Regions from separate parts of the Vibrio sp. R11-SG3-ISO3-SZ genome, predicted to be linked through region 1. Evidence: predicted binding sites of a transcription regulator. Region 1 holds the regulator's gene; each other region holds the start of a gene.

Region 1 (3,283 bases):
ACCACATTTCACCGTGGCCAAGTACCGCAGCTCGCTCCGCCTCGCTTAACGGGGCGCTTAATTCGCCGAGGGTGGTGAACTCGTCTTTGAGCGTCGCCAGCATGTGCGCTTGTTCGTCGTCACTGTCAATCAAGGCTTCGATAAGCCCTGTTTGGAATTGTCGTACCGACTGCAACGCTTCATGGGCAAGGCGGCCGTCTTTATAGAGCGCTTCGGTAAATTCAATCAAATGATTGGTGGTTTTACCGGCCGCTGAGACAACGATCAGATCATCGCTGCCAGAGTATTCTTTGAGTATGGTGACTACCCGGCGGTAGCACTCCGGATCCGCTAAGCTGCTACCACCAAATTTATGCAGTTGACGCGATGTCGTCATTACGCGGACTCCTTCACACAGTTAAAGGCTTGCTTGAGATCGTCAATCAGGTCATCGGCATCTTCAAGACCGACAGACAGACGCAGCAGTTGCTGAGAGACACCTGCCTCGGCCAGCGCCGCTTCTCCCATCGCACGGTGGGTCATTGACGCTGGGTGACAAATGAGGCTTTCTACGCCGCCTAGCGATTCTGCAAGAGAGAAGAGTTTCAGCTCACCGACAAACTGTTTCAGTTCTTCAAAGCTGCCAGCGAACTCGAAGCTGAGCATAGAACCAAAGCCTGATTGTTGTTTCTTAGCGATGTCATGGCCAGGGTGATCCGGCAAGCTTGGGTGATAGATGCGGCCGACCAGTGACTCTGTTTTCAGAAAGTCGAGAATGTTTGCCGAGCTTTGTTCATGCACCTTCATTCGTGCGCCTAACGTGCGGATGCCGCGCAGCGTCATGTAGCTATCAAACGGCGTGCCGGTGGCCCCAATGCAGTTGCCCCACCAAGCCAGTTCTTCAGCGTGCGCTTTGGTTTTGGTGATCACCACGCCGCCAATCACATCGGAGTGACCGTTGATGTATTTGGTGGTTGAGTGAATAACGAAATCCGCACCCAATTCGAGTGGCTTCTGGAAAATCGGGGTTAAGAAGGTATTGTCAACCGCGACCAGTGCGCCGACTTGTTTCGCTTGCTGGCAGACTTTCTCGATATCCACCACACGCACCAAAGGATTTGATGGCGTTTCCAACAGGATAAGCTTGGGTTTCTGGTTGATGGCGGCGGTCAAGGCTGCGTCATCGGATTGGTCGACGAACAACACGTTGAAGTCGCCTTTTTGCGCACGGGTATTGAAGAGTCGATAGGTGCCACCGTAGCAATCGTGTGGCGCGACAATCAAATCATCTGGCCCGACAAACGCAGACACCCAAAGGTTGAGCGCTGAGGTGCCACAGTTGGTCACCACTGCGCCTTCTCCACCTTCTAATTCATACAGCGCCGTTTCAAGCAGGCCACGGTTCGGGTTGCCAGAACGCGTGTAATCGTATTTCGGCACTTCACCAAACGCCGGAAATCCGTAATTGGTCGAGAGATAAATAGGGGGAACGACAGCGTGATGTTGGGTGTCTGACTCGATACCAGTACGTACCGCGATGGTGGCGGGTTTGCGCGTGCTCATAGCGTTTTCCTTGCGAACAGTAGTGACTTGTTTTAGGGAATGCGATATACCTGTTGCTTATCAGGTGTATCCGGCACCCAATGTGGTGTAGTGCTGCGACACACTCACAGTTTGGGCCGATTCCACTCCTATCGCCAACCACTTTACTTCTCATTTTTTAAGACGTCAACACTTCTAGACGTCTATATGTCTTTGCTTGTAGCCATAAATACCGTTAAAATTGTGGTTTAAACACTCATACGCAAATATAAAGGTGCGCAATGGCAGACTGGAATGGCGAATACATTAGCCCATACGCAGAACACGGTAAGAAAAGTGAGCAAGTGAAAAAAATCACGGTCTCCATCCCACTTAAAGTCCTTAAGGTATTAACAGACGAGCGTACGCGCCGCCAGATCAACAACCTGCGTCATGCCACCAACAGTGAGTTGTTGTGTGAAGCGTTCTTGCACGCTTACACAGGTCAACCATTACCGACGGATGAAGATTTGCGTAAAGACCGTCCAGATGATATTCCCGCTGAAGTGAAAAAGCTGATGACGGAGATGGGGATTGAGTTTGAGGCGTTTGACGACTAACGCTCGCCCTGTTTTGCACCGAATTTGAATGCAAAAGCCGCTGACATCGTCAGCGGCTTTGTTGTTTTTGCTCAGCCAGAGACAAAGGTCGTGGCTGGTAGTGGGCGTCAAGGTTACTCGATATCCATGTAATGGTCAGGCAGCTCAATGCGTGCCACCCCGGATTCTACCGCGGCTAACGCGACCGCTTTGGCGACGCGGGGGAGTAGTCTTGGGTCCATCGGTTTTGGAATAATGTAGTCTGGGCCAAACGAGAGTGAATCCACACCCGCGGCGGTCAGAACATTGGCAGGTACCTCTTCCTTCGCCAGTTGACGGATCGCCGCTACGGCAGCGAGCTTCATCTCATCGTTGATCTCGCTAGCACGTACATCCAGTGCGCCACGGAAAATAAACGGGAAGCAAAGTACGTTGTTGACTTGGTTCGGGTAGTCACTGCGACCTGTACCCATAATGAGGTCATTGCGTACATCATGAGCGAGCTCAGGTTTGATCTCAGGATCTGGGTTAGAGCAGGCAAACACGATGGGTTTGTCGGCCATCAATTTAAGATCATCTGGCGATAATAGGTTAGGACCAGAAACGCCAAGGAACAGATCGGCGCCTTCAATGACATCTTGCAGCGTACGTTTGTCGGTGTTGTTGGCAAACAGTTGTTTGTATTCGTTGAGATCATCACGTCGAGTGTGGATCACACCTTTGCGATCCAGCATGTAAATTTTCTCGCGCATCGCGCCGCACTTGATCAGCAGCTCCATACAAGCGATGGCAGCCGCACCGGCGCCCAGACAGACAATCACGGCGTCTTCCAGTTTTTTACCTTGCAGCTCAATGGCGTTTAGCATGCCAGCAGCCGTCACAATGGCGGTACCGTGTTGGTCATCATGGAAGACTGGCACATCACAGCGTTCAATTAATTGTTTTTCGATTTCAAAGCAGTCTGGCGCTTTGATGTCTTCTAAGTTGATGCCGCCGAAGGTATCCGCGATGTTGGCGACCGTGTCGACAAACTCATCGATGGTGCGATGTTTGACTTCGATGTCGATGGAGTCCAAACCTGCAAAGCGCTTAAACAGCAGGGCTTTGCCTTCCATCACGGGCTTTGATGCCAGTGGGCCAAGATTACCTAGGCCAAGAATCGCTGTGCCGTTGGAGATCACTGC
Region 2 (3,283 bases), on a different contig from region 1:
TTTCACTAGCGCATGTTCTAAACGCTTTTCAACAGGCCATGTGCGCCATTCCAGTGCTGAGGCATCCTCTTCTTTGCCGACCCCTTTTTCGGCGTATTCGCCGGCAATATCCAATAAGCGCTCGGTAGCATCAGAGCGGCGGTTAAGCACCACATCCTCTACCGCTTCACGCAGCTTGTCTGGGACGTTGTCGTAAATTTCTAACTGACCGGCGTTGACGATGCCCATGTCCATGCCGTTCTTGAAACAGTGGTAGAGGAACACCGCATGAATCGCTTCGCGTACATAGTTATTACCGCGAAACGAGAACGATACGTTGGACACGCCACCTGAAATCATCGCATACGGCAGATCGCGTTTGATGTCTGCTACGGCCTCAATGAAATCAACAGCGTAGTTGTTGTGCTCTTCAATACCGGTGGCCACCGCGAAGATATTCGGGTCAAAAATGATGTCTTCCGGCGGGAAGCCCACTTCGTCAACCAAAATACGATACGCGTTCGTACAGATTTGGAGTTTACGCTCACGCGTCTCCGCCTGACCCACTTCATCAAACGCCATCACAATCACAGCGGCGCCGTAGCGTCGGATCAGCTTGGCCTGCTCAATGAATTTCTCTTTGCCTTCTTTGAGCGAGATCGAGTTAACGATGCCTTTGCCTTGGATGCATTTCAGACCCGCTTCAATCACCTCCCACTTCGACGAGTCAACCATAATCGGCACGCGGGAGATTTCAGGCTCAGAGGCGCACAAGTTAAGGAAGCGTACCATGCAGGCCTGCGCATCAAGCATGCCTTCATCCATATTGATATCGATGATTTGCGCGCCGTTTTCCACTTGCTGACGTGCCACTTCCAACGCTTCATCATACTGCTCTTCTTTAATAAGACGCTTGAATCGTGCCGAGCCCGTGACGTTAGTTCGCTCGCCGACGTTAATAAATAGCGTCTCTTTCTCAATAGTGAGCGGCTCTAACCCTGACAAACGGCACGCGACAGGGAGCTCTGGCAGAGCGCGCGGCGCTACACCATCGACCACACGAGCCATTTCACGAATATGCTCTGGCGTGGTACCACAACAGCCACCAATTAAGTTAAGAAAGCCGCTTTTCGCCCACTCCTCAACATGTTGTGCCATCTCTTGTGGCGACAAGTCATACTCACCAAACGCATTCGGCAAACCGGCGTTTGGGTGCGCCGAGACAAAAGACTCCGAAATACGCGAGAGTTCATCGACGTATGGACGCAGTTCATCAGGGCCAAGTGCGCAGTTCAAGCCAAACGATAACGGTCTAACGTGACGCAGTGAGTTGTAAAAAGCTTCGGTAGTCTGGCCAGAGAGCGTACGTCCAGAGGCATCGGTAATTGTCCCTGAAATCATCACAGGCAGGGTAATGCCGAGCTCTTCAAATACGCAGTCAACGGCAAACGCACACGCTTTGGCGTTGAGGGTGTCAAAAATGGTTTCGATAAGAATCAGATCGCTGCCGCCTTTGATTAGGGCACGCGTCGACTCAGAGTACGCCTCGACCAACTGATCAAAGCTGACGTTGCGATAACCTGGGTCGTTCACATCAGGAGAGATGGAACAGGTGCGGTTGGTTGGGCCCAATACGCCCGCGACATAGCGAGGTTTGTCCGGCGTTTTTGCCGTCCATTCATCGGCCGCCTCACGTGCAAGTTGGGCCGCTGCGAAGTTAATCTCTTCGCTTAAGCTCTGCATGTCGTAGTCGGCCATCGCAATCGTGGTGGCATTAAAGGTATTGGTTTCGAGAATATCCGCACCGGCTTCTAAATAGGCGCTGTGGATCTCTTTGATCAATGCAGGCTGAGTCAACACCAACAGATCGTTGTTCCCTTTTAAATCACAATGCCAATCGGCGAAACACGTACCACGATAATCTTGCTCTTCGAGCTTGTAACCTTGGATCATGGTGCCCATGCCACCATCGATCAAAAGTATCCGTTGTTGCAATTGCGCTTCGATTTGCTGCCTTACATTACTTCCCACAGTACTGCCTCATTCCTTTCGTTATTTCCCCATCCTATCACAGATCAAAAAGGAGTCTAGACGTCTAAACGGTAAAAATACGTCTCACACCACGGGTAAAAATCATTTGCTATTTGAACAAGTCAGTAACAAAATTCTTGTTCATAATTTGTTACATACTGGAACGCTCATGTCAGTCTACTACACACTCTGCTTTTTATCGGCTGCGGCAATGCTGATTGCCTTTGTAAACAGCAAGATAGGTAAAATGCAGACCACCATCGCCATCACAGCGGGCTCTATGGTGCTGTCGTTACTCATTTTGGTTGCAGGCCAAAATGATTGGTTCCAACTGACAGACATTGCGTCAAAGACGGTCGCCAGCATCAACTTCGAAGATTTTTTGTTGAAGGGGATTCTCGGCTTTCTCCTCTTCGCTGGCGGATTGGGTATCAAACTGCCCAACCTTAAAGATCAAAAATGGGAGATCACTGTCTTAGCCTTGGGCGCCACGCTGTTTTCGACGTTCTTCATCGGATTTGGTCTTTATGCTTTTTGCCAATGGCTGCACATTCCGTTTGATCTGGTGTACTGCTTACTCTTCGGGGCACTGATCTCTCCGACGGACCCGATTGCCGTGTTAGCGATCGTCAAAAAGCTCAAAGCCCCCAAACGTATCTCAACCCAAATTGAGGGAGAGTCCCTTTTTAACGACGGCTTTGGCTTGGTCATTTTCGTCACTCTTTACACCATCGCTTTTGGTCACGACACGCCGACACTAGGCAGCGTCACCTTGCTGTTCGCACAAGAAGCGATGGGTGGCATTGTGTATGGCTTTGCCCTAGGGCTCTTGTTCCACTACCTGATCAGCGCGACCGACGATCACTCTATGGAACTACTGCTGACCATCGGCATTCCCACCGCAGGTTATGCCTTTGCCGAGGTTTTGCATGTGTCGGGCCCGTTAGCAATGGTGGTCTCAGGAATCATGATCGGTAACTGGACGCGCTTTATCGGCTTTTCAAAAGAGAGTGAAGATCACCTCGACCATTTCTGGGAGCTGATCGATGAATTCCTCAACGGCGTCTTGTTCCTTTTGATCGGTATGTCGATGTTGCTGTTTGAATTCCATCAAGAAGACTGGATCATGATGGCGGTCGCCGTTCCTTTGGTCTTGCTTTCGCGTTATCTAAGCGTGTTTTTCTCTTACGTAGGGTTTAAGCGCTATCGCACCTACAACCCTTGGTCAGTCAAAATCCTTACCTGGGGTGGCCTAAGAGGTGGATTAGCGCTG
Region 3 (3,283 bases), on a different contig from region 1:
GGTCGACTTTCCGACGCCAGACAGCTTGGCAATATCAACAATGGTGAGTTTTTTGCTCATGTTCCTACGTCATTAAAAGCCATGCCAAGGCGAAGGCCTTGGCTATTGAGGTGCGGTAACTTGGATTTAATCAGTGACACATTGGGTAAAGCGCTGATCTTGATAGTTCAAACGCGCTTCGTTGCCTTTGATGGCCAAATTGACAGCCGGCGTCACTTCTTGACCATCGTCCATTAGCGCGTAGCGGCTGCCCGAACCTGAGGGTAGCTGGGTTAGACGCAGCGATTTGCCCTCTACTTTAACCAGTGCTGCCTCTTCACCAGAAAGGTAAGCGGCTGAAAACTGCTTGCCCTCATCACACTGGTAGGTATGGAATTTTACTGGCGCGCTCGCCTGCTCGCTTTGCGCGCAGCCCAACATCAATCCCGCGACTGCCCACAAGGCTAAATGCTTGTTCATACTCGACTCCTTGAGTGTTTGTGCCCATGACTGCTTGTTGCCCATCAATGGTTTTATTGGTTAACGGTATTTGTTAGTTAACGGTATTTGTTAGATAGTGCGGCACATCGGCAAGACTATCAAGCACCACGCTTGCTAGCGCTTCACCTTGTTCGGTCACCGGTTTGCCTGAGCGGACCAAAATCTTCTGCCCTACCCCCGCGGCCTCTGCCGCCATCAAATCTTGCGCCTTATCACCGACCATGACCGATTTGGCCATATCGATATCGAGAAAGCGCTGCGCTGACTGGAACATCCCCGGCTTTGGCTTACGACATTCGCAATCCCGATCGTCGCCATAATCAGGGTGATGCGGACAGTAATAGAAGCCATCAAACTCGACACCGTGATCGACAAAGTTCCAATCCATCCATTGCGTCAGCGACAAGAAGCGATCTTCGCTAAACTTGCCACGGGCTATACCCGACTGATTGGTCACCAGCACCAATAGGTAGCCCATCTGCTTGAGTTGCTTCGTCGCCTCAAATACGCCATCGATAAACTCGAAATCATGCTCATCATGCACGTAACCGTGGTCAACGTTGATGACGCCATCTCTATCTAGAAAGACTGCTGGTTTTGCCAAAATATGTGTCTCTGTCTGCTGTGTTTGGCTCGAATTATACCTTAAAACGAGCGAATTGCAGCAAGGCGAGCGCTATCGCTTTAGCGCCGGTGAATAAGGCCATTTGCCCGCGTTATTTCTTTCTTATCTATCTCATGACGAAACAATCTCCGCGCAAGAGAGTGAAAAAAGGCGTTTGGACGTCTAGCCGTAAAAATATCTATTGACACTAAACCTGCAAACCCATAGCATCGTCTACCAAATGAGAGGTAGTTCAAAATAATCGACTTCTCACCAAGTTATTTGCAAGCGGGTTAACTGATGATTGAAATTAATCAAGTCAACAAGGTGTTTTATCAGGGCAGCAAGGAAATCCATGCGCTGAAAGACATTAACCTTACGGTTCCTCAAGGAACGATTTTCGGTGTTATTGGCTCTTCTGGAGCAGGGAAAAGTACACTGATTCGCTGCGTGAACATGTTGGAAGCGCCCACCTCAGGTTCAATCAAGGTTGATGGTGTTGATTTGACGACACTGTCTAAATCACAGCTGAGCCAAGCACGCCGCAATATCGGTATGATTTTCCAGCACTTTAATCTGCTTTCATCCCGCACTGTGTTTGATAATGTCGCACTGCCACTTGAACTGGCGGGCAAAGACAAAAACGCCATCACCACTAAGGTAACCGAACTGCTCAAACTGGTCGGCCTTGCTGATAAGCATGAAAGCTACCCGTCAAACCTCAGTGGTGGTCAGAAACAACGCGTTGCGATCGCTCGTGCGCTCGCATCAGATCCTAAAGTGCTGCTGTGTGATGAAGCGACCAGCGCGCTCGATCCCGCGACCACTCAATCGATTCTTGAGCTGTTAAAAGAGATCAACCGCAAGCTGAACATTACTATGCTTTTGATCACTCACGAGATGGACGTGGTCAAAAGCATTTGTCACCAAGTGGCGATCATCGGTGGTGGTGAATTGGTGGAGAAAGGCACGGTTGGTGATATTTTTGCTCATCCGAAAACCGAGCTTGCGCACCAATTTATTCGCTCTACGCTCGACTTGTCGATCCCAGAAGATTACGAGGCTCGCTTGCAAAGCAGCCGCGTTGAAGGCAGCTACCCTCTGGTACGCCTTGAATTCACTGGCGCAACCGTCGATGCTCCGCTGATGAGCCAAATTGCGCGTAAATTCAATATCGATGTCAGCATTCTGAGTTCAGACTTAGATTACGCCGGTGGCGTAAAATTCGGCATGATGGTCGCCGAGCTATTTGGTAATGAGCAAGACGACAACGCAGCAATCGAATTTCTGCGTGAACACAATGTAAAGGTAGAGGTGCTTGGCTATGTCCTTTAACACGATTTCACAGTGGCTCGAGCTTAACAGTAAGCTATTGATTGGCGCGACGTGGGAAACCCTCTACATGGTCGCCGTCGCGGGTATCGTGGGCTTTGCTGTCGGTATCCCTCTCGGCGTTATCTTACACACGACCAAAAAAGGTGGCCTACTAGAAAACACCAAACTCAATGGTGTGTTGGGCGCAATCGTCAATATTGGTCGCTCCGTGCCGTTTTTGGTGTTGATGGTTGCCATCATCCCTGTGACGAAACTGTTGGTGGGCACTTTTATCGGTACCACCGCCGCCATCGTGCCGCTCACGATTGGTGCGATTCCATTCGTCGCTCGCCTGATTGAAGGCGCACTACTGGAAGTACCAAGCGGTTTGGTCGAGGCTGCGCAATCTATGGGTGCGACGCCAATGCAAATCATCAGTAAAGTATTGCTTCCTGAAGCGATGCCGACCATCGTCAACTCCGTCACCATCACTTTGGTGACATTGGTGAGCTACTCAGCAATGGCGGGTACAGTGGGCGGCGGCGGTCTAGGTGATGTCGCGATACGTTACGGATTCCACCGCTACGATGTAGTCATCATGGCTGTGACAGTGGTGATGCTCATCGTACTGGTTCAAATTATTCAATCTATCGGCGATGCGATTGTACGCCGAGTGGATCACAGATAAACATTAAGAATTTCACAAGGAGAAGGTCATGAAATTTAATCTTAAAGGTCTTTTGGCGATTGCCGCTGCGGCATCTGCATTGGTTCTGTCTGGTTGTGGCGAAAAAGAAGCGGACAACAGCAAAATCAAAGTCGGCGTGATGGCGGGTGCAGAAGCACAAGTTGCTGAAGTAGCAGCAAAAGTGGCGAAAGAGCAGT

What was found. Region 1 encodes MetJ, which represses methionine synthesis genes. Its sites were predicted from a motif close to TTAGACNTNTANANGTCTAA; they were not measured.
Region 2: the regulator MetJ is predicted to act here: its motif matches at 2,059-2,078, upstream of metH (methionine synthase).
Region 3: the regulator MetJ is predicted to act here: its motif matches at 1,260-1,279, upstream of metN (methionine ABC transporter ATP-binding protein MetN).

Annotation. Positions count from the first base shown of each region.
Region 1 is NZ_JCBDGX010000036.1:4,990-8,272, forward strand. Features, by position in the region: gene AC6R1O_RS04955 (bifunctional aspartate kinase/homoserine dehydrogenase II) at 1-376, opposite strand, end outside; gene AC6R1O_RS04960 (O-succinylhomoserine (thiol)-lyase) at 376-1,542, opposite strand; gene metJ (met regulon transcriptional regulator MetJ) at 1,803-2,120, shown strand; partial or broken gene AC6R1O_RS04970 (malic enzyme-like NAD(P)-binding protein) at 2,234-3,283, opposite strand, start outside.
Region 2 is NZ_JCBDGX010000026.1:2,642-5,924, reverse strand. Features, by position in the region: gene metH (methionine synthase) at 1-2,010, opposite strand, end outside; gene AC6R1O_RS03455 (cation:proton antiporter) at 2,180-3,283, shown strand, end outside.
Region 3 is NZ_JCBDGX010000077.1:9,580-12,862, reverse strand. Features, by position in the region: gene treR (trehalose operon repressor TreR) at 1-60, opposite strand, end outside; gene AC6R1O_RS09695 (MliC family protein) at 127-459, opposite strand; gene gmhB (D-glycero-beta-D-manno-heptose 1,7-bisphosphate 7-phosphatase) at 533-1,084, opposite strand; gene metN (methionine ABC transporter ATP-binding protein MetN) at 1,385-2,419, shown strand; gene AC6R1O_RS09680 (methionine ABC transporter permease) at 2,409-3,086, shown strand; gene AC6R1O_RS09675 (MetQ/NlpA family lipoprotein) at 3,115-3,283, shown strand, end outside.